3 regions of the Sphingomonas sp. BL-S-25 genome follow, and region 1 is predicted to be linked to each of the others. Evidence: predicted binding sites of a transcription regulator. Region 1 holds the regulator's gene; each other region holds the start of a gene.
What was found. Region 1 encodes LexA, which represses DNA repair genes until DNA is damaged. Its sites were predicted from a motif close to GTTCCNCNCTTGTTCT; they were not measured.
Positions count from the first base shown of each region.

Region 1 (7,632 bases):
CGCTTCCGTATCCCAGCTTTGCGCGGCGTCAAGCGCGGCATGAAGCTGGGCCAGCAGCCCCCTCGCGCCGCCGTCTAGCAGAGCCTTGGCGGCGTCGTCCAATTCCAGTGGGCGGGTGCGAAACAGGAAGGCTGCACCATCGGCCAACTCGATGAGATTCGCGGCCCGCGGCTTCAGCTCGCCCATGCTGCGACGCAGCAGGCCGAGCTGCGATTCGCTGAGTTCGAACGGAAAGCGCGCGGCGACCAGATCGGCGAGGCGATCATTGTCCGCCTCGCGGATATAGTGACCGTTCAGGTTCTCGAGCTTCTTCAGATCGAACCGGCTTGGTGATTTTCCGACACCCGTCAGGTCGAACCATTCGATCGCCCGATCGCGGCTGATGATTTCGTCATCGCCGTGGCCCCAGCCCAGGCGGAGCAGGTAATTGCCCAGCGCCTCGGGCAGGATGCCCAATTCGTCGCGATAGGCGTCGACGCCCAGCGCGCCGTGGCGCTTGGACAGCTTCGCACCGTCCGCACCATGGATCAGCGGGATGTGGGCATAGGTCGGCTCAGGCCAGCCCATCGCGCGATAGATCGGCAGCTGGCGAAAGGCGTTGTTCAAATGATCGTCGCCGCGAATGACATGGGTGACCCCCATGTCGTGATCGTCGACCACCACCGCAAGCATATAGGTCGGCGTTCCGTCGGACCGAAGTAACACCAGATCGTCGATCTCGCTGTTCTGGACGGTCACCTCGCCCTGGACCAGGTCGTGGATCGTCGTCGCGCCCTCGGTCGGCGCCTTCAACCGGACGACATAGGGCTTGCCCGCTTCGTTCGGCACCTGATCGCGCCAGGGCGAGCGGATGCGCAGCGGCTTCTTCGCCGCCTCCGCCTCGGCACGCATCGCCGCCAGTTCGTCCTGCGTCAGGTAGCAGCGATAGGCCGCACCCTTCTCGACCATCTCGTTGGCAACGGCGGCGTGGCGCTCGGCGCGGGCGAACTGATAGACTTCGTCGCCGTCCCAATCGAGGCCGAGCCAGCGCATTCCATCGAGAATGGCTGCAATCGCGGGCTGCGTGGACCGCGCGCGATCGGTATCCTCGATGCGCAGCAGGAACTTGCCGCCATGATGGCGCGCGAAGAGCAGGTTGAACAGCGCGGTGCGGGCGCCGCCGATATGGAGGTATCCCGTGGGGGACGGCGCAAAGCGCGTGACGATGGTGGTGCCGGCGGTGGTGCCGGTCTCAGATGATGCGCTCAACCGCGCCTGCTCCCAGACTTGAAATCATATGGCCAGTTCAGCCGCCGAGGCCCCTAGCACGGGGTTAGCCGCCCTTCAAACGACAGTGCGGCACTGGGGTTTCACCGGCTTTTCGATAATCGAACGCTGGCTGGAGGCTGAGCGCGAGCAACTGGTGCTGTGGATACCCGTCGCACTAGGCGCCGGAATCACCGCCTGGTTCCTGCTGCCGGGGCCGGAGCAATGGCTTGCCTTTGTCGGTGCGGCGGCGGCGCTGGCGCTGGTCGGGGTCGCGCTCCCGGCAGGTGGTCGGCTGGGCAGGGCGGTGATCGTCCTCGCGCTGGGCCTCGCGCTCGGTTGCAGCTGGGTCTGGTGGCGTGCCGATCGCGTCGCAGCACCCGTGCTGGCGCGACCGGCGGTGGTGGCCTTCGACGCGCGGGTCGAGCGGCTCGAGCAATTGCCGGCGCGCGATCTCGTCCGACTGCGCCTGGCGCCGGTCGATCGCGCCGACCTGCCGCCGCTCGTCCGCGTCAATCTGGCGGAGACCGAGGTGCCCGCGGGGCTGACGCGGGGCAGCGTCGTCCGGCTTCGCGCCCGGCTGATGCCGCCGCCCCCGCCCGCCGTACCCGGCGCCTATGACTTTGCCCGTGTCGCCTGGTTCGACGGCATCGGCGCGACCGGTCGCGGCTTTGCACCCGTGACGATCGTCTCGGGCGGCGGTGAGGGCGGCCATGATCTCCGCACCCGCCTGTCGGCACATATCCAGTCGCGGATCGAGGGGAGCGCCGGCGGCATCGCCAGTGCGCTCGCGACCGGCGATCGCGGCGCGATATCCGACGAGGATTCGGAGGCGATGCAGCGCTCGGGCCTCGCACACCTCCTGTCGGTCAGCGGCCTTCACGTCACCGCCGTCACGGCAGGCACGATGCTCGTGGTGCTGCGCCTGCTGGCGCTCAGTCCCTGGCTGGCACTGCGGTTGCGCCTGCCGCTGGTCGCCGCGGGTGCGGGCGCGGCCGCTGCGATCGGCTACACCTTGCTGACCGGCGCCGAGGTTCCGACGATCCGCTCCTGCGCGGCGGCGCTGCTCGTCCTGCTCGCGCTCAGCCTCGGGCGGGAGGCGATCACGCTCAGGCTCGTCGCCACGGGCGCCTGTTTCGTCCTGCTGCTCTGGCCCGAGGCGCTGGCCGGGCCGAGCTTCCAGCTCAGCTTCGCCGCGGTCACCGCGATCGTCGCGCTGCACGAAAATCGTGTCGTGCGCCGATGGTTCGAGCGGCGTGAGGGCGAGGGGCGGGCGCGGCGGCTGGCGCGCGGCCTCGCCTCGCTGCTGCTGACCGGCATCGCGGTCGAACTGGCGCTGATGCCGCTGGCTTTGTTCCACTTTCACAAGGCCGGACTGTACGGCGCGCTGGCCAATATCGTCGCGATCCCGCTGACCACCTTCGTCATCATGCCGCTCGAGGCGCTGGCCTTGCTGCTCGATCTGGTCGGCCTCGGCGCGCCGGTCTGGTGGCTGACCGCGCAGGCGCTGAACCTGTTGCTGTGGATCGCCCGCACCGTATCCTTGGCGCCGGGCGCGGTGGCCGCGCTGCCGGCAATGCCGATGGCTGCCTTCGCGCTCTGCGTCGCCGGCGGGCTCTGGCTCGCCTTGTGGCGGACGCGCGTGCGGCTAATCGGTGCGGTGCCGCTGGCGATCGGCATGGTCTGGGCGCTGATGACGCCGCCGCCCGACCTGCTGGTGACCAGCGACGGGCGGCACCTTGCGGTCCGCACCGCCAATGGCGGGATGGCGCTGCTGCGCGACCGGGCAGGCGATTATATGCGCGACATCCTGGCCGAGAATGGCGGCGAGCAAGCGCTGGCGCTGCTCGGCGAGGAGCCGGCGGCGCGCTGCAGTCCCGATGTCTGTGCGATCGATGTCGCGGCAGGCGCACGCCGCTGGCGGGTGGCGGCAACGCGCAGCGCCTATCATCTGCCTTGGACGGAGATGTCGGCACTGTGCGCGCGAAGCGACATCGTGATCAGCGACCGGCGACTGCCGCGGGGCTGCACGCCGCGCTGGCTGAAGCTCGACCGCGCGATGCTGGCGCGGACCGGCGGGGTGGCGATCCGCTTTTCCGACGGCCATGTCGCCACGGTCAGTCGCGGAACGCAGCATCCATGGCTTGACCCGCCCCGGGTGATGCCGCCACGACAGCGGACACCCCGTCGGAGAGGCGATTGATGCGAGCGCTTGCTTTTGAACCGTCGATGCGATCGGCCGTCGCGGTTCCGGCGGGGGCGGGGCGGTGACCAATCCGCTCGACCGCGTGCCGCCGCACCTCGTTGTCGCCGACTTCTTGCCGGCCGAGGACCATGCCGCGCTGATCGACTGGACGCTGGCGAACCAGGCGCGGTTCGAGCCGTCGGGGCTGGGGCGTGAGCGTGCGCTCGATACCGGCTTCCGCAACTCGTTGAGCCTGAGAGGCGAAGGGCCCCGGCCGTGGATGGCGCCGCTGACGGAGAGGATAAGGCCGCTGGTACCGCACTGGTGCGCGGCGCTTGGCATCGCGCCCTTCACGATCGACCAGATCGAGTTCGACATGGTCGCCTATAATGACGGCGCCTTCTATCGCCGCCATGTCGACACCGGCGTGGGCGGCGGGCGAACGCCGCAGCCTGGATCCGCCGCCTTCCGCATGATCACCGCGGTCTATTATTTTCACCGCGAGCCGAAGCGGTTCCAGGGCGGGGCGCTGCGCCTCCATTCGCTGGCGCACGACATTTCCTATGGTGACGTGCCCCCGACGCAGAACAGCCTGGCGATCTTCCCGGCCTGGGCGCGGCACGAGGTCATGCCGGTCGCCTGTCCGTCGCGCGACTTCGCCGACTCGCGCTTCGCGATCAATTGCTGGGTGCGCCGGGCAGCGGCCGGGACAGCGGCATGAACCTGCTTCAGCGGCCGCCGATCCATACCCGCCGCGATGATGTCCTGCCCCAGGACGAGCATGCCGCATTGCTCGACTGGGCGCTCGCCAACGAGGCGACGCTGTCGGAATCCCGCGTCGGCAAGGGCCAGGTCAGCGGCGAGAGTCGGCGCGCGCGCAGCTTCTATGGCAGTGCGGAGTGGAAACGGACCAGCGTCGCTCATATCGATGCGCTGCTGCCTGGCATTCTTGCCGATCTGGGCATGGCGCATTTCCGTCGCGACGGGTTCGAGATCGAGATGGTCGTCTATGGCGATGGGGGCCATATCCGCCCGCATCACGACACCGCCACCGGCCTCAGCCGCCATCCGCATGACCGGGTGGTGACGATCGTCTATCATTTCCACCGGGAGCCGCAGGGCTATTCGGGCGGCACGTTGCGGCTGTTGGCCAAGATGCCGGGCGCCGACGGCAGGCGCGCCCATGTCGATCTGGAGCCGCGGCAGAACGGGCTGATCGCCTTTCCCAGCCTGGCGATCCACGAGGTACTGCCGGTCAGCGTACCGTCCGGGCGCTTCGAGGACTCACGCTTCGGGATCAATTTCTGGGCGCAGCGCCATTATCGCGATCCGGCGACGGCACCAGGTGCTGCCGCCGCCGACCCGATCGGGGCCGGCGGCGAACAGGATCAGTAGCGGCGCAGCAATCCGGCAAGCTTGCCCTGGATACGCACCTGGCCGGGCGCGTAGCGCTGCGGCGAATAGTCGCGATTGGCGGGATCGAGCCGGACCATCGACCCTTCCTTGCGGAAGAATTTCAGCGTCGCCTCGACCTCGTCGATCAGGGCGACGACGATCTCGCCGTCCCGCGCGCTCTCCGTCTTGCGGATCAGCGCATAGTCACCGTCGAGAATGCCGGCCTCGACCATCGAATCCCCGGCCACTTCGAGCGCATAATGCTCGCCCGCACCCAGCAGCGCGGCGGGAACCGGAAGCATCGACGATCCCTCCAGCGCTTCGATCGGCGTACCGGCGGCGATCCGGCCGTGCAGCGGGATTTCGAGCACATCATTGGCCGGCTCGCGAACCCGCGGGGCCAGGGCGACGACATTGTCCTCGACCGGAGCCTTGGCAGCGGGCGCCGACTTGGTCTCTCCGCGCTCCGGCATCTTGATGACTTCCAGCGCGCGGGCACGATTGGCGAGGCGGCGGATGAAGCCACGCTCCTCCAGCGCCGAGATCAGGCGATGAACCCCCGACTTGGACTTGAGATCGAGCGCTTCCTTCATTTCCTCGAACGACGGCGAGACGCCGGTATCGTTGAGACGGTCGTTGATGAAGCAGATCAGCTCGTGCTGCTTGCGGGTGAGCATGCCCCGGGTCCTCTCGTTGGAACAGACTGGGAACGTTTATGCAATGTTCCGGAAGCGTGTCAAGCGATATCGAGGATCGCCACCGGCGCACCTGCCTCGATCGCGGGCGCATGGGGCTCGCGGAGGATCAGGCAGTCGGCGCGGGCGAGGGTGCGCAGCATCGAACTGTCCTGGATCGTCGACGCGAAAGCGCGGCCGTCGACCAGCGCGCCGCGCAGATAATCGGTGCGGTGGTCGTTGGCGGGCAGCGCGTCGCCCGCGGTCACGATCCGCGGCTCCGGGAAGGGACGCGCGGCGCCCGACAGGTGCGCGACCAGCGGGCGCACGAACAACTGGGTGGTGACGAAGGCGGAGACGGGATTGCCCGGCAGGCCGAGCAGCACCGCATTGCCCAGCCGTCCGGCCATCATCGGCTTGCCGGGCCTAAGCGCGATCCGCCAGAAATCGATCGTCGCCCCCGCCGCCTCCAGCGCGGGCCGCACCAGATCGTGGTCGCCGACCGAGGCGCCGCCGGTGGTGACGAGCAGGTGGGCATCGACCGACCGGAACGCGGCTTCCAGCACTTCGGCGCGGTCGGGCAGGATGCCGAGATCGATCAGCTCGACCGGCAGTCCGGCAAGCTGCGCCGCAAGCATCAGCCTGTTGGTCTCGGGCAGCTGGCCGGGTGCCAGCGTCGTGCCCGGTTCGACCAGCTCGTCGCCGGTCGCGGCATAGGCGACGCGCACCCGGCGCCGCACCGGCAACGTCGCATGCCCCGCCACGCCGACAAGTGCCAGCCGCTGCGGCGTCAGCCGCTCGCCGGCGCCGATCAGCAGGTCGCCGTCGGTGAAGTCCAGCCCGCGCCGGCGCACATTGCGGCCGCGGTGTCGCGGGCCTTCCCCGTCCAGATGGAGCGCCGCGCCGTCGCGCCGCGCTTCTTCCTGGACCAGCACGCTGTCGGTGCCCTGCGGCAAGGCGGCGCCGGTAAATATCCGCACGGCCTGGCCGGGTTCGACCGGCTGGTCGAAGCGGTGGCCAGCGGCGCTCTCGCCCGTCACCTGCCACGGCCCCGGCATGTCGTCGAACCGGATGGCATAGCCGTCCATCGCCGACAGGTCGGCATCCGGCTGGGTGCGCAGCGCCACGATGTCGGCCGCTGCCCAGCGGCCATGCGCCTGCGCCAGGGGGACGGTCTCGACATCGACCGGGGAGGCGAGGGCGATCAGCCGCTGGTGCGCATCCGCCACGGGAAGAAGGGCTGCCATCCGGTCAGCCGTGGCACAGATCGCCGGTCAGGCGAAGCCGGTTTCCGCGATCGCATCCGCCTTGCGCGCGGTCCAGGCGGGAAGCGGGACCTCATGCTGCCAGCGCGTCCCCTCGGGCAGCGGCAGCGCGACCAGCCGCTCGCCCGCCTCGAAGAGCAGTGCCAGCTGGTCGAGCCGCTCCAGCGCCTGCCGCCCATCCCCGCCATGGCCGGCGAAGCGCGCCAGCAGCCGGTCGCGCGGGATCGGCTCGCGCATCGCCTCCAGCATTGCGGCGGCGATGCCGGTCACCCGGTAATGCTGCGGCTCCGCGCCGCGCGTGTCCAGGATCGACAAGCCGTCCGCCTCGGCGCGCCAGGACAGTACGACCTCCCGCTGGCGCTGAAGGTCCTTCCAGCGATCGACCGTCGCATCGATCCGGCGATAGAGCGCCTGGAGTTCCGGCGCATTCTCGAACGGGCGCTCGAAATAATAGCAATAGCTGGCCAGGTCGAAGCCGCTGCGCGCCAGAAAGGCGGCGCTGAAGATCATCTGATAGTCGGCAGCGGGGTGCGCTTCTTCCAGCCCGAAGCGTCCCGGCTGTTCCTGAAGCGGGGCGAAGCGCGTGATCTGGACCGGCAGCCGGGTCGAGGGCGGATCAAGGTGGAACAAGCGAGGCAGCGCCGCCAGCATGCGGCGATAATCCGCCGCATCGTCATCGGGAAAGCCATAGATGAGGTTATGGTGGACCAGGATGCCCGCGCCCTTGCCGAGCAGCAGCGTGTGGACATTCTGAACCGCCGCCACGCCCTTGTGCATCGTCGCCAGCACCTTGTCCGACAGCGACTCGATCCCCGGCTGGACCTCGGTAAAGCCCGCTGCGGCCAGCGCCGCCATCCATTCGGGCTTT
Region 1 is NZ_CM145486.1:527,779-535,410, reverse strand. It holds gene gltX (glutamate--tRNA ligase) at 1-1,248, opposite strand, end outside; gene ACZ1H8_RS02590 (ComEC/Rec2 family competence protein) at 1,277-3,448, shown strand; gene ACZ1H8_RS02585 (2OG-Fe(II) oxygenase) at 3,513-4,151, shown strand; gene ACZ1H8_RS02580 (2OG-Fe(II) oxygenase) at 4,148-4,825, shown strand; gene lexA (transcriptional repressor LexA) at 4,819-5,502, opposite strand; gene ACZ1H8_RS02570 (molybdopterin molybdotransferase MoeA) at 5,562-6,746, opposite strand; gene ACZ1H8_RS02565 (RiPP maturation radical SAM C-methyltransferase) at 6,774-7,632, opposite strand, start outside.

Region 2 (7,632 bases), 810 kb from region 1:
GGAAATAGCCTGCCCCAGGCGATCGTGACAAGGATCGCACCGATCCCGCCGCCGACGACTGCGGCGACCGGCCCGACCAGCGCGGCAAGGAAACCGGACTCGGCTTCGCCCAGCTCGTTCGATCCGGAAATGAACAGGGTCGATACCGCACCGACCCGCCCGCGCATCTCGTCGGGCGTATAGATCTGGATCAGCGACTGGCGGACATAGACCGAGACCATGTCGGCCGCGCCCAGCACGAACAGCGCGGCAAGCGCCAGCAGCACGGCAGGCGCGAAATCGCTTCCCACTGCAGAGGGGCCGAGCGCCGGGACAAGCAACGGCGCCGACAGCCCGAACACGATGGTCGCGAGGCCGAAGACGCCGACCGCGATCAGCATCTTCCTGCCGACCTCGGTCTTGAGCGGACGCCAGGAGAAGATCAGCGCCGTGCTGACCGCGCCCAGCGCAGGCGCGGCGCGCAGATGGCCGAGCCCGTCGGCGCCGACCATCAAGATGTCGCGGGCATAGACCGGCAGCATCGCGGTCGCGCCGCCCAGCAGCACCGCGAACAGGTCGAGCGAGATCGCGCCAAGCACCAGCCGGTTGCGCCGCACATAGAACAGGCCATCGACCATCTGCCGCCACGGGCTGGTCGTGCTGACGACCTTCGTCCGCGGCACCGGGCCGATCAGCATCAACATCGTGAAGGACAGCAGGAACAGCGCGCCGGAGACTGCATAGGGCAGCCAGTCGGTGGCGGCATAGAGATAGCCGCCCATTGCCGGCCCCAGCACTGCCGCGCCCTGCCACGCGCTCGAACTCAGCGCGATCGCGGTCGGCAGGATCTCGCGCGGGACCAGATTGGGCGCCAGTGCACTCAGCGACGGTCCGGCAAAGGCGCGCGCCACGCCCAGCAGCGAGGCGATACCGAACAATGCGGGCAGGCTGACCGTTTCGGTCCAGGTCAGCCAGGCGAGGCTGAGCGCGCAGAACGCCTCCAGGGCGACCGCCGCGCGCGCGATCCAGCGCCGGTCGATCCGGTCCGCGACCCAGCCGGCGAACAGCGAGAGCAGCAGTAACGGGATGAACTGCGCCACGCCGATCAGCCCGAGCTGAAATGCCGCTTCCTTGATCCCCATGGTCCGGCGGGCAATGTCATAGACCTGCCAGCCGATGACGATGACCATCGCCATCTGTGCCAGGGTCGAAGCGAAGCGGGCGACCAGATAATAGCGGAAATTGGCAAATCGGAGCGGATGCTGAGCCATGATGCGCCTCTAGGCCTTTCGGCGCGGACCGCAACGCGCGATTTCGTTACCGCGCGTCTTTCCCGGTTGCGTATGGAAAGATGGTCCTCCGCCGGTCTCGCACCGGGAAATTATCGTCGGTTTGTCAGGTGGTTGTGAGAAATCGTCGGGCGCCATGTCACGATTCCCCACTGCCGTCTCGTCATGGCAGCGGGAATGCCCCCGACACAGGATCGTGACGATGACCGAACGCATGAACCCCTATCTCGCCCAGCCGCAGCTGACCCAGCCGCTGATCGACTTCGCGATGACCGCCGCAAAACAGAGCGGGATCGAGCCATCACTGCAGGAGCTGGTGAAGATCCGCGCGTCGCAGCTCAATCACTGCGCCATCTGCCTCCACATGCATGCCCGCGACGCGCGCAAGGCCGGGGAGAGCGAGATGCGCATCGTCATGCTGGACGCATGGCGCGAATCGCCGTTCTATAGCGCGCGGGAACGTGCGGCACTGGCCTCGACCGAGGCGCTGACCCGCTTGACGCCGCATGGCGTGACGGACGAGGATTATGCGATGGTCGAGGCCGAGTTCAGCGAAGCCGAACGGATCAGCCTGACGCTGATGATCGGCGCGATCAACGCGTTCAACCGGATCGGTGCCGGCTTCCGGCTGAGCCATCCGGGCAGCGCGCCGGCACGGGCGGCTGCCTGATGTCGGGCAGGGCAGGGGATCGCGGCGCGAGTGACGCGGCGGTCAGCTTCGATCCGCTGCGTCCCCGGCTCGCCCGGGTCGCCTATCGCATGCTCGGCTCGGTCGCCGATGCCGAGGATGTGGTGCAGGAAGCCTATCTCAAATGGCATGGCACCGATCGCTCGACCATCGTCGAGCCCGAAGCCTGGCTGCGCCGTGTCGTCACTCGCCTGTGCCTCGACCAGCTGAAATCGGCGCGGGTCCGGCGCGAAACCTATGTCGGGCCTTGGCTGCCCGAACCGGTGATCGAGGAGGATGACGGCGAGGTCGAGGACGTGACCCTGCCGCTGCTCCTGGCGCTTGAGCGGCTGTCGCCGCTGGAGCGCGCCGCCTTCCTGCTGCACGACGTCTTCGGCGTCGGCTTCGACGAGATCGCCTCGACCATCGGTCGCGAGCCCGCGGCCTGCCGCCAGCTGGCGACCCGCGCCCGCGCCCATGTCCGCGCCGACCGGCCGCGGTTCGAGGTGAGCGAGCCGCACGGGATGGACATTGCGCGCGCCTTCTTCGCAGCCTCGCGCAGCGGTGACATGAAGGGACTCAGCGCGTTGCTGGCGCACGACGTTGCCATGCATTCGGACGGCGGCGGGGTGCGGCCGGCGGCACCGGCGGTGATCGAGGGCGCCGATCTGGTGGTGAAGCTGCACAAGGGGCTTGCGGTGCTGCTTCGCAAGCAGCCGTCGCAATTGGTGCGCTATGCGCTGATCAACGGCCTTCCCGGCTTCGTGACGCGCGAGGCGGACGGGCTGATCCAGACGACCGCCTTCGACATTCGCGACGGCCGGATCGCGGGCATCTATGTCCAGCGCAATCCGGACAAGCTGAAGCATCTGGAGAGCGCGGCGCTGCATTGACGCGGTTCGGCCGCGGTCCCGATCGGGGCTGGCCGTGGCGGTGCCTGCCGACTATCCGCGCCGCGATGGATCTGTCGTACGAGCTGCTCGCCCTGTTGATGATGGTGGCCCTGGTGTCGGGAACGATCGACGCGATGGCGGGCGGCGGCGGGTTGCTGACCATCCCCGCGCTGATGGCGGTGGGCGTCCCGCCGGTCTCGGCGCTGGCGACCAACAAGCTGCAGAGCAGCATCGGCACCGCCTCGTCCTTCCTTGCTTTCTGGCGGGCGGGTCATGTCGATCTGCGTCGCTTCGCGATTCCCGCCGCCGCGGCCTTTGCCGGCTCGGTTGCGGGCGCCGTCACGGTCCAGCATGTCGATCCGTCGATTCTGGCGGGGCTGGTGCCGGTGTTGCTGATCCTGATGGGGCTCTATTTCCTGCTCGCACCGCCGATGAGCGATGTCGATCGCCGCGCGCGGTTCGGGCCGCTGGGGCTGTCGCTCGCCGTTGCCGGCGTCGGATTCTATGATGGTTTCTTCGGTCCCGGTGCGGGATCCTTCCTGATCACGGCGATGGTGGTGCTGGGCGGGCTGGGGCTGGTGCGGGCGATCGCCAATGCGAAGCTGCTCAACCTGTCGACCAACGTCGCCGGGCTGCTGGCGATGACGGCGGGCGGCAAGGTGATCTGGGTGATCGGCCTGTCGATGGCAGCGGCCAATATCGTCGGCAATCAGCTTGGCGCGCGGCTGGCGATCCGCTTCGGCGGGCGCGGCGTGCGGCCGCTACTGGTCGTGATGTCGGTGGCGCTCACGATCAAATTGCTGGCGGACCCGGCCAACCCGCTGCGCCATCTGTTCTGATCGCACACCCCGCCGGTCCATTCCGGACACTTTTTGTTCCAAAATCTCGGTTCCACTCTTGTTCCGGCGGAACAAATGGAATACGTGGTTTCCAACACGGTTGTACCCACGACCCAAACCGACTAGCGACGGGGACCTCGAATGGCTGCTTCACTCAAGGTGATCGACAACAAGATGGCGACTTCGAACGACCGTCAAAAGGCGCTGGACGCCGCGCTGGCACAGATCGACCGCGCGTTCGGCAAGGGTTCGGCGATGAAGCTGGGCTCGAAGGAGACGATGCAGGTCGAGGCGATCTCGACTGGATCGCTGGGGCTCGACATCGCGCTCGGCGTCGGCGGCCTGCCGCGCGGCCGCGTGATCGAGGTCTATGGACCGGAAAGCTCGGGCAAGACGACGCTGGCGCTCCACGTCATCGCCGAGGCGCAGAAGAATGGCGGCACCGCTGCCTTTGTCGACGCCGAGCATGCGCTCGATCCCGTCTATGCCAAGAAGCTGGGCGTCAACATCGACGAGCTGATCGTGTCGCAGCCGGATACCGGCGAGCAAGCGCTGGAGATCACCGACACGCTGGTCCGCTCGAACGCGATCGACGTGCTGGTGGTCGACTCGGTCGCCGCGCTGGTGCCCCGTGCCGAGATCGAGGGCGAGATGGGCGACAGCCATGTCGGCCTCCAGGCCCGGCTGATGTCGCAGTCGCTGCGCAAGCTGACCGGCTCGATCAGCCGCTCGCGCTGCATGGTGATCTTCATCAACCAGCTGCGCATGAAGATCGGTGTGATGTACGGCAATCCGGAAACCACGACCGGCGGCAACGCGCTGAAATTCTACGCTTCGGTCCGCCTCGACATCCGCCGTACCGGCCAGATCAAGGACCGCGACGACATCATCGGCAACGCGACCCGCGTGAAGGTGGTGAAGAACAAGGTCGCCCCGCCGTTCAAGCAGGTCGAATTCGACATCATGTATGGCGAGGGTATTTCGAAGATCGGCGAGATCCTCGACCTCGGCGTGAAGGCCGGTCTGGTCGAGAAGTCGGGCGCCTGGTTCAGCTATGACAGCGTCCGCATCGGCCAGGGCCGCGAGAATGCGAAGAACTTCCTGAAGGAAAATACCGAGCTTTGCGCCCGGCTGGAAGCCGCGATCCGCAACCGCACCGCCCAGGTGGCCGAAGAGATGATGACCGGCCCCGACGCGGATGACGGCGACGACGACGATCTCTGAGTAGGGCAGGGGCGGCCGAGCGCCGTCCCGCCTTCTCCCGACAGTTTCGGCCGCGCCGGCATGCTCGTGCCGGCGGTGGTCACGGGACCCGTCCCATCGGGAAGCCCGGCGCCCGCCCGCGCCGGGCTCTCGGTGTTGGCGGGAGGCGGTGTTTAGGACGTGCGGCACGCGGGCCTCGGACACGTCGACAATGGTTACGGCTTCGCTAGGCTGCCTGCAAAGGCCAAGGAGTCGCAACATGACGATCACCGTGCATCATCTGGAAAATTCGCGCTCTCAGCGGGTGCTGTGGCTGCTCGAGGAACTGGGGCTGCCCTACACGGTCATGCGCTATGAGCGGGACAAGGCGACGATGCTGGCGCCGCCTCAGCTTCGCCAGGTCCATGCTCTGGGCAAGTCACCGGTGATCACCGATGACGGACAGACGATCGCCGAGACCGGTTCGGTCATCGAGTATCTGGTCGAGAAGGCCGATGGCCGGCTAGGCGCGCCGGGCGGTCGCGTCGATGCGCTACGCTACCGCCACTTCCTCCATTATGCCGAAGGCTCGCTGATGCCGGTGCTGTTCGTCACGCTGGTGCTCGGCAAGGTCCCGCTGCTGGGCAAGGTCGCGCTCAAGAAATTCCGGCCGATGGTCGACGTCCATCTCGACTGGATCGAGTCGGAACTGGCGACCCGCCAATGGTTCGCCGGCGACGAATTCACCGCGGCCGATGTGATGATGAGCTTCCCGCTCGAGGCAGCGGTGACGCGATCGGGCGCGACCGAAGGCCGCCCGGCGATCAAGGCCTGGCTCGACCGCATCCACGCCCGCCCGGCCTATCAGGCAGCGCTGGAGAAGGGCGGGCCTTACGCCTATGCCTTAGGTTCAGGTCGAGAACCGGGCAGCCACATAGCGGGGTAGCGGACTCCGACGTCACCAAAAGCTCGCCGATTAGGCCTTGAGAGGCCCAAACGATTAAGGCCCCCAAATCCTCTCCCGGAGGGAGAGGGGGACCATGCGCAGCATGGTGGAGAGGGAGTTGCCTCAAACGGGACCTGCGTTGGTGGGAAATCCCTCTCCACCGCTTCGCGGTCCCCCTCTCCCTCGGGCAGAGGATTGTCGCTTTGGATCGACGCGTCAGCGATATCGAACTGGCTGCGCGCGGGGCCACTTCCCCAAACTATCCGATATCGTTCAGCCTCGAAGTCCCGAGAAGCGGTCCCGCCGCAAATCACCCCCGCGGCGTCTCGCCATAATCCTCGAACTTGTCGACCTCCGGCGTCACCGGCGTACCGGTCGCGGGGACGATATCCATGTCGGGCGGCTGCGGCGTGTCGAGCTGGCCTTCCCAGCGGGCGACGACCGCGGCGGCCACGGCATTGCCGACGACGTTGGTCGCGGTGCGGCCCATGTCGAGGAAATGGTCGACCGCCAGGATCAGCAGGATGCCCGCCTCCGGAATGTCGAAGTGCGACAGCGTGCCGGTGATGACGACCAGGCTGGCGCGCGGCACGCCGGCGATGCCCTTGCTGGTGATCATCAGCATCAGCAGCATGGTGATCATCGTGCCCCAGTCGAGCTGGATGCCATAGGCCTGGGCGATGAAGATCGACGCGAAGGTCATGTACATCATCGAGCCGTCGAGATTGAACGAATAGCCCAGCGGCAGGACGAAGCTGGCAATCTTGGGCGGGACGCCGAACCGGTCGAGCGCGTCGAGCGTGCGCGGATAGGCGGCCTCGGACGATGCGGTCGAGAAGCCGAGCAGGATCGGATCGCGCAGGTAGCGGAACAGCGTGCCCGTGCGCCGGCCGATGACGAGGTAGCAGGCGCCCAGCAGCACCGCCCACAGCACGACCAGGCCGATATAGAAGCTGCCCATGAAATAGGCGAGCTGGCCGACCACGCCGAACCCCTTTGTCGCCAGCGTGCGCGCGACGGCGCAGAACACCGCGATCGGCGCGAACAGCATGACATAGCCGGTCACGGTCAGCATGACCGACACCAGAGCCTCCATCCCGCGCACGATCGGCGCGCCCTTTTCCCCCACCGCGGCCAGGCCGACGCCGAAGAACAGCGAGAAGATGACGATCTGGAGAATGTCGTTCTTCGCCATCGCGTCGATGGCGGAGGTGGGGATCAGGTGGATGAAGAATTTCGCGGCATCGAAGCCGGAGCGGTCGACCCCGCTGGCGGCATCGCGCGCGGGCAAAGCCAGGTTCACCCCGACGCCCGGCTCGAGCAGATTGACCAGCAACAGGCCCAGCGTCAGCGAGACCAGGCTGGCGGTCACGAACCACAGGAACGCCTTCAGCCCGACCCGGCCGATCGCGCCGCCGCCGCCCATATGGGCGATGCCGACGACCAGCGTCGAGACCACCAGCGGCGCAATGATCATCTTGATCAGATGCAGGAACATCTGGGTCGGGATGTCGAGATAATAGGCGATGTCGGCCAGTTGGCTGGAGCCTGCGCCGCCATTGTCGTCCAGGCTGATGTTCAGAACCCAGCCGATCAGCCCGCCGAAAATCAGGCCGGCGAGAATGAACCAGGTTAGTCGCTTGCCCACTCGGGATCCCCTTTACACACGTGCGCGCAAGGAAGGGGATTGTTGTCGCCGGGTCAAGGACCGTATCGCGGCACCAGGAGGAACCCGATGACCCTGACCCGACGCTCGCTGATCGCCGCTGCCGCCACCTTGCCCTTGCTCGGCGTCCCGTCGCTGCTGCGCGCAGCGGAGCCGGATCTCGACGCGCTG
Region 2 is NZ_CM145486.1:4,259,155-4,266,786, reverse strand. It holds gene ACZ1H8_RS20590 (MFS transporter) at 1-1,250, opposite strand, end outside; gene ACZ1H8_RS20585 (carboxymuconolactone decarboxylase family protein) at 1,471-1,938, shown strand; gene ACZ1H8_RS20580 (sigma-70 family RNA polymerase sigma factor) at 1,938-2,828, shown strand; gene ACZ1H8_RS20575 (TSUP family transporter) at 2,894-3,667, shown strand; gene recA (recombinase RecA) at 3,809-4,891, shown strand; gene ACZ1H8_RS20565 (glutathione S-transferase family protein) at 5,130-5,795, shown strand; gene ACZ1H8_RS20560 (dicarboxylate/amino acid:cation symporter) at 6,106-7,443, opposite strand; gene ACZ1H8_RS20555 (M24 family metallopeptidase) at 7,531-7,632, shown strand, end outside.
Region 2: a site for LexA is predicted at 3,717-3,732, ahead of recA (recombinase RecA). Genes of this name have one in related genera too.

Region 3 (7,632 bases), 2.2 Mb from region 1:
GCCGCGGCCGTCCTTGCCGAAGCCGGTATAGCGTGCGGTTGCGGTGCGGGTGGTCATCTCAACTCTCCTGATCGTTCGGCCACAAGAATGGGGCGCCGACGATCTACGATCACCGACGCCCCGAAAACCATCATCCGTTGGTCTGGTTCACGCTATCCTTAGCGGCAGCGTGCCTCGCCGCGGTCGACCGACGAACCCAGCGCCGCGCCGCCAGCCGCGCCAAGCAGCACGCCCAGCGTTTCCGAGCCGCCCGGGGCGATCGCCGCGCCCAGCAGGCCGCCAGCGACGCCGCCGACGATCAGGCCGGTGGTGCCGTCCGAACGGCGGCAATAGTAGCGACCGTCCTGGCCGCGATAGACGCGGTCGTTGCGGCTCAACCGGCGCTCACGGTACCGGCGATTATCCTCGCGATAATAACGGTCGGCATAATAGCCGCCATAATTGGGGTCCGGGCGGTTCCAGTCATAGCTGGAATAGCCGCGGCCGGCATAACCGGGACGGCCATCATCATAGCCGGTGCATGCCGTGGTGCCGAGCGCTGCGGCCGCAATCACGCCAAGGGTTAAGATACGCATCTCGCTCTCCTGAGCCTTGTCTAGGGATGGGGGAGGAATGCGCGAGCGGCCGGATAGTTGCGTTCCGGCCCTTTCGCCTCAGTGAATGGTGTCGAGATCGGCCGCGTCGTCACGGACCAGGCTGGGGGCGGGGCCGGTTGCGGGACGCAGGCCCTCGCGTTCGTTCGCCGGCACCGGCGCGGTCGGATCGGGGCGGAACGCTTCGGGCGCGCGATCCTGCGGACCGGGATGCGGCTGGTCGAGTGCCAGGTCGGGCGCGTCATGTTCGGCGTTGCCCGGTGCCAGCATGCGACGCGCCACCTCGAAGATGCCTGCACCGATCGCGACGGCGGCGGCGGCGACCGAGGCGATGCCGATCAATTGGGTGGCGCGATGGCGGCGGGCCGGCGTGGCGGTGGCGCCTTTCGAGTTGGACGATGCGCGAGCTTTGGTCGAATTCTGGCGGGTGGCCATGGGACACTCCATGATTATTGAACGTGTCCTTGGAAACGGGCGGCACCCGCAGCTGTTCCGGCGGCCAATGCTTCGGTGTCAGGCGTTGTCGAGCGGCCAGCGGGCGTGGCGACCGCGCTCGCCGAGATGGATCAGCGCGTCATTGGGGCTGCTGGTGCGCGTCAGGTCGACGCCGTCGCGAGTCTCGATCGCTTCCTGCCAGGGGGCCTCGGGCCGCGTGTCGCGGCTGGTGCGCCGATAGGCTTCGCTGCGCACCCGCTTCATCCGCCGCCAGAGCAACGGCATCATGGCGAAGGGAAACAGCAGCGCGACGACCGTTAACACGACCCAGAACGCATGACCCATGGCAAAACTCCCCCCGGAGCCAGCGTGGACGATTTCCCGTCCCCCCGCCAGCTCCGGGTGACTCGGGCACGATCATTCGGCCGCGACGGCTTCCCCTCCCATCGGTGCTGCGCTCGTCCGCTTCTCCAGCAAGGGGAGAAGATATTTGCCGGTATAGCTGCGCGGCTCCTTCGCCACCGTCTCCGGCGTGCCCTGGGCGACGATCTCGCCGCCCTTCACACCGCCTTCGGGCCCAAGGTCGAGCACCCAGTCGGCCGTCTTGATGACGTCGAGATTATGCTCGATCACCACCACCGTATTGCCCTGCTCGACCAGCGCATGCAGCACTTCGAGCAATTTACGCACATCCTCGAAATGCAGGCCAGTGGTCGGCTCGTCGAGGATGTACAGCGTGTTACCCGTGGCGCGCCGCGCCAGTTCCTTGGCCAGCTTGACGCGCTGCGCCTCGCCGCCCGACAGGGTGGTCGCCTGCTGCCCGACCTTGACATAGCCCAGGCCGACTTCGGCGAGCATCGCCATCTTGTCGCGGATCGGCGGCACCGCCTTGAAGAACTCGACCGCGTCCTCGACCGTCGTGTCCAGCACGTCGGCGATGCTCTTGCCCTTGAACTTCACCTCCAGCGTCTCGCGATTGTAGCGCGCGCCGTGGCACACGTCGCACGTGACGTAGACGTCGGGCAGGAAGTGCATCTCGATCTTCAGCACGCCGTCGCCCTGGCATGCCTCGCACCGGCCACCCTTGACGTTGAAGCTGAACCGGCCGGGCTTGTAGCCGCGCGCCTGCGCCTCGGGCAGGCCGGCGAACCAATCGCGGATCGCGGTGAAGGCGCCGGTATAGGTCGCCGGGTTTGATCGCGGCGTGCGGCCGATCGGCGACTGGTCGATGTCGATGACCTTGTCGAGATGCTCGAGCCCGGTGATCTTGTCATGCTTGCCCGCCAGCACCCGGGCGCCGTTCAGCGTCCGCGCCGCGGCGGCATAGAGGGTGTCGATCGTGAAGCTCGACTTGCCCGATCCCGACACTCCGGTGATGCAGGTGAAGGTGCCCAGCGGGATGCTGGCGGTCACGCCGGTCAGGTTGTTGGCCGTCGCATTGTGGACCGTCAGCTTCTTGCCGGTACCCTTGCGGCGCTTGGCCGGAACGGGCACCTCGCGGGTGCCGTTGAGATAATCGGCGGTGACGCTGCCCTCGGTCGCAAGCACCTCGTCCAGCGTCCCCTGCGCCACGACCTGGCCGCCATGGACGCCCGCGCCCGGCCCCATGTCGATGACATAGTCGGCGGTGCGGATCGCATCCTCGTCATGCTCGACGACCAGCACGGTATTGCCCAGGTCGCGCAGCCGCCGCAGCGTGGCGAGCAGCATGTCATTGTCGCGCTGGTGCAGGCCGATCGACGGCTCGTCGAGCACGTACAGGACACCCGACAGGCCGGACCCGATCTGGCTGGCCAGCCGGATGCGCTGGCTCTCTCCGCCCGACAGCGTACCGCTGGTCCGGTTGAGATTGAGATAGTCGAGCCCGACATTGTTGAGGAAGCCGAGCCGCTCGTCGATCTCCTTCAGGATCGCGCGCGCGATCTCGCGCTGCTGATCGGTCAGATGCGCCGGCAGCGCCTTGAACCACTCAAGCGCATCGACCACCGACAGGCGGGTCGCATGGCTGATGTCCTCGCCGGCGACCTTCACCGCCAGCGCCTCGGGCTTCAGTCGCGCGCCATGGCAGGTCTCGCACGGATGCGCCGCCTGATATTTGCTCAGCTCCTCGCGCATCCAGGCGCTTTCGGTCTGAAGCATGCGGCGGTTAAGATTGCCGATGACGCCCTCGAACGGCTTGCGGACGTCGTAGCTCTTCTTGCCGTCGATGAAGGTCAGCGTGACCGGCTTGCCGCCGGTGCCGTGCAGGATGATCAGCTTCACCTCGCCCGGCAGGTCCTTCCACGGTGTCTCGAGGTTGAAGCCGAACTCGCGCGCCAGGCTGCCGAGCACCTGCATGTAATAGGGGCTGGGCGGGTTCGACTTGGCCCAGGGTACGATCGCGCCCTTCTTGATCGTCAGCTCATGGTTCGGGACGACCAGATCCTCGTCGAAGATCAGCTTCTCGCCCAGTCCGTCACAGGCCGGGCAGGCGCCCTGCGGCGCATTGAACGAGAAGAGCCGCGGCTCGATCTCGACGATCGTGAAGCCGCTGACCGGGCAGGCGAACTTCTCGGAAAAGACGATGCGGTTGTCGGGGATGCCCGCGCCCTTCATCGACCCCAGGCTGGTCGCGCCCTCGACCTGGAATTCCTGCCGCGCCTCGCGCACGCTGGATCCGGTCGTCTCGGCGACCGTGCCGTCGACCAGATCGACATAGGCCAGTCCTTCGGCCAGCTTCAGCGCCGTCTCGAAGCTTTCGGCGAGCCGGGTCGCGATGTCGCCGCCGACCACCAGTCGATCGACCACCACCTCGATGTCGTGCTTGTACTTCTTGTCGAGCGCCGGCGCTTCCTCGATCAGGTACATCTCGCCGTCGATGCGGACACGCTGGAAGCCTGCCTTCTGCCATTCGGCCAGTTCCTTGCGATACTCGCCCTTGCGGCCGCGCACGACCGGTGCGAGCAGCAGCAGCCGCGTTCCCTCGGGCAGGGCGAGGACCCGGTCGACCATCTGGCTGACCGTCTGCGCCGAGATCGGCAGGCCGGTCGCCGGGGAATAGGGAACGCCGACCCGCGCCCAGAGCAGGCGCATATAGTCGTAGATCTCGGTCACCGTCGCGACCGTCGAGCGCGGATTGCGCGACGTCGTCTTCTGCTCGATCGAGATCGCTGGCGACAGGCCCTCGATATGGTCGACATCGGGCTTCTGCATCAGCTCGAGAAACTGGCGGGCATAGGCCGACAGCGACTCGACATAGCGGCGCTGGCCTTCGGCATAGATGGTGTCGAACGCGAGCGACGACTTGCCGGAACCCGACAGGCCGGTGATCACCGTCAGCGTGTCGCGCGGGATGTCGATATCGACTCCCTTGAGATTATGCTCGCGCGCGCCGCGGACGGAAATGGTGGTGAGTGCCATGCCGGTAGTTCTATCTTTGTTCTGAAGGGAATGCCAGACTGGAGATAGGAACGGTGGACCCCGTTCGCCAGTTGCGTGATTTCCCGGGGATGCGGCGTTCGGGCGAGTCCGCGAATTCGGTTCGGCGGCGACGGGGTGAAGACTTCGACTGATCGATCTTCAGTCACAGTTCATCGGCGTGGGCTCTAGCTAGAGTGAAGCGGGCAGGAGAGAGGCGAGGGCGATGGTGCAAGGCAGAGGCAAGAGGCTGATCTTCGCATTCGGCGTCATGACGGCGGCGGTGGCGTTGTCGGCATGTACGCCGATCGACTATGGCTATGATTACGGCATGCCCGCGCTGCAGGCGGCGCCGTCATGGGCGGATCTTGCCAATTTCGACACCTATGAATGGATCGACCGCGCCGAGGCGATGAGCGACGCGATCGGCGAGTCGCCGCCCGACGCGACCTTCAATGTCTCGGACGGAGCGCCCTGGGCGTGGACGCTCGAGGACGGCTCGCTATTGCTGGTCGAACAGCGGGACGACGGCCTTCACAGCTATTATTTCGAGAGCGGATCCGATGCGCCGTTCCTGGTCCGCGATCCGGAGATGAGCTTCGGCTTCATCGAGGGGCAGGTCGCCGTCGTGTATGGTGCGGATGGCGAGGCAATGCCGCGCGATGTCGCCACGCCCTATCTGGTCGACGCCGTGCGCGGCTATGAGCGCGGGCGCCGATTGAAGCGTGACATGGCGCGGCGCGACCAGTGGCAGGACGTCCAGGTGAACAACTGGATCCTGTTCAGCCCCAGCCTGTGGGCCTGGAACGACGACTGGGTCTATGGTCGCGAACAGATCCCGCAATGGCGCAATTTCCGCCGCAATGCGCGCGCCATCGCGCATCGCGATCGCTGGCGGCAGGAGCGGATCCGTCGCGCCGAAATGTGGGAGCGCTTCGGGCGCTGGGGCCATGGCGGTTGGCGCGGTCCGCCCCCGGGCCGTTTCGTCCCGCCACCGCCCGGCACCACGCTTCCGGGCAGGCCGACGCGCCCACCGGGCCGGCCGGGCCGCCCCGGGCGCCCGCCGCTTCCGCCGCGCGTACCCGACGGCCAGCAGCCCGGAACGGTGCCCGCACTTCCGCCTGCCGATACCGGCGTGCGTCCGCCCGGCTGGGTGCGTCCCGACCGGCCGGGGCGTCCAGGCCGTCCCGTTCGGCCCGGCGAGCCTGATGGTCCCGACCGTCCTGACCGGCCCAATGCCGGTCCGGGGCAGCCTGGCCGTCCCGGGGGCTGGGTGCGTCCTGATCGTCCGGTCCGGCCGGATCGCCCGGGCTGGGGTGGCCCGCGCCCGACGCCGCGACCCGGACTGCCGCCGGGCCAGCCGGGGGTGCAGCCGCCAATGCCATCGGACACGCCGTCCGGGCCGCCGCCCGCCGCGTCGCCGCGTCCGGCGCCACAGCCCGGAATGCCGCGCCCGACGCGACCGCGCTTCGATCCGCGCGGCAGCGAGGGCGGTCCCGAACGCGCGCCGCGCCCGGACTTCAGTCGGCCTCGCGGCGGGATGAGCCCTGCACCGCGGCCCGGCTACCAGCCGCCGGCACGCCCTGCCCCGTCGGCGCAGCCCGCGCCGCCGCGCTATCAGGCGCCGCCCCCTCCGCCGCCGCCGCGGGCTGCACCTCCGCCGCCGCCCCCGCCACGGGCGGCACCGCCCCCGCCGCCGCGCGCTGCACCACAGCCGCGCCCGGCGCGGGTCGAGGGCAATACCCGCCGGTCCGATGATCGGTGACAGACATGCACAACCCCGGCCAAGTCGCGCCATGCGATGACGCCGGGGACGCGGGGATGAACGACGAACAGCCGGTCGCTTCGGGCCGAACCGCAATGCCAAGTGCGTCGAACGACCGCTGCGAAAGCGATGCGTTCGACGTCACCGTGGCTGAGTATCGCCGCGCGCTTGAGGTTGCGGTGGCGGACGGACGGCCTGAGGAGCCGCCGATCCTGCAATGGCTGCTCGCCAGCGCGCTGGAGCGGTGGCGGATCTATGCCGGCCTCATCGCCTTCGTCACCCTGTCGGTCATCCTCGTGCGCCGGGCCCAGACCGGATCGCTGATGACCGGCCTGCAATGGGGCGCCGGCGCGTTCATGCTGGCGATACCCGCCTTCATCCTGCTGGCGGCGATCATCGCGCTGGGGGGAATCGTCCATTACCGCCTGAGCTGGCGACATCTGCCTCGCGCCTATGCCCAGTGGAAGCGCCCGGGGCGACGTCGCGTTCAGTGGACCGATACCACGCTGATCGTATCGGGCAGCGAGGGCTTCGGCAGCTATGCCTGGCGCGACCTGCATGGCTGGATCGCGACCGATGCCGGGCTGATCCTCTACCTCGACCAATATGAGCCGCTGCCGATCCCTGCCGCCGCGCTCGGTGAGGGCAGGGGCGAGGCGCTCATCGCCCGGCTGACGGCGGCCGAGGTGCCGCAGGGCTGGCGCTACCGGACCGACGAACAGCGGGTGCTGGCGCGCGCCTTCCGCTAGACCCCGCGCGGCGGCTCCGGTTCAGAAATCCTCGCGCACCATGTCGATCTCGCGCACGCCGCGGCTGCGTCGCGCCGTGTTGACCAGGTCGCGCAGCGTCTCGCGCCGCGCCCGCGCCTGATCGACGTCGCGAATCACCAGGTCGCCGTCACGCGTGGTCTCGTCGGACGAGGCGATGGTGAGCGTGCCGATATCCGCCCATTGGTTGATCAGCGAAAAGTCGATGCGGACATCCTTCACGCGGTAGAGCTCGATCTCGTCGATCGACTTGGTGAAGATGCCCTTGTGCAGGATCAGCCGGTCGTCGGTCAGCTCATAGGTCGTCGACAGGTTCGCGATCCATTTCACCAGGATGATGACGAAGCCGACGAGCACCAGGCACAGCAGCAGCGTGCCCCATCCGGCAAGGCTGCCGCGCAGCCATCCCCAGGTTGAAGAGCGAAACCGGTCGATCACGTTCGGCATGCGCTGACTCCCTCGCTGCACCGACATCAGGATAGCGTGTGTGCCGGCCGCATCAACCATTGCGGGCCGTGGCGGCGCGCGCGGTCGCTCAGTCGCGCGGTGCCGGGTCGCCTGCGGCCACCACGATCGCCTTGACCTCGATCGTCTTGCCGTCGGCGAAGCTCAGCGTGATCGGCGCGCGCTCGCCCGCCTTCACCGCCGGGCCGATGTCGTACAGCATGACATGCTT
Region 3 is NZ_CM145486.1:2,838,436-2,846,067, forward strand. It holds gene ACZ1H8_RS13620 (OsmC family protein) at 1-57, opposite strand, end outside; gene ACZ1H8_RS13625 (hypothetical protein) at 159-575, opposite strand; gene ACZ1H8_RS13630 (hypothetical protein) at 654-1,028, opposite strand; gene ACZ1H8_RS13635 (hypothetical protein) at 1,107-1,373, opposite strand; gene uvrA (excinuclease ABC subunit UvrA) at 1,446-4,427, opposite strand; gene ACZ1H8_RS13645 (hypothetical protein) at 4,651-6,189, shown strand; gene ACZ1H8_RS13650 (YcxB family protein) at 6,246-6,938, shown strand; gene ACZ1H8_RS13655 (PH domain-containing protein) at 6,960-7,403, opposite strand; gene ACZ1H8_RS13660 (copper chaperone PCu(A)C) at 7,492-7,632, opposite strand, start outside.
Region 3: a site for LexA is predicted at 4,435-4,450, ahead of uvrA (excinuclease ABC subunit UvrA). Genes of this name have one in related genera too.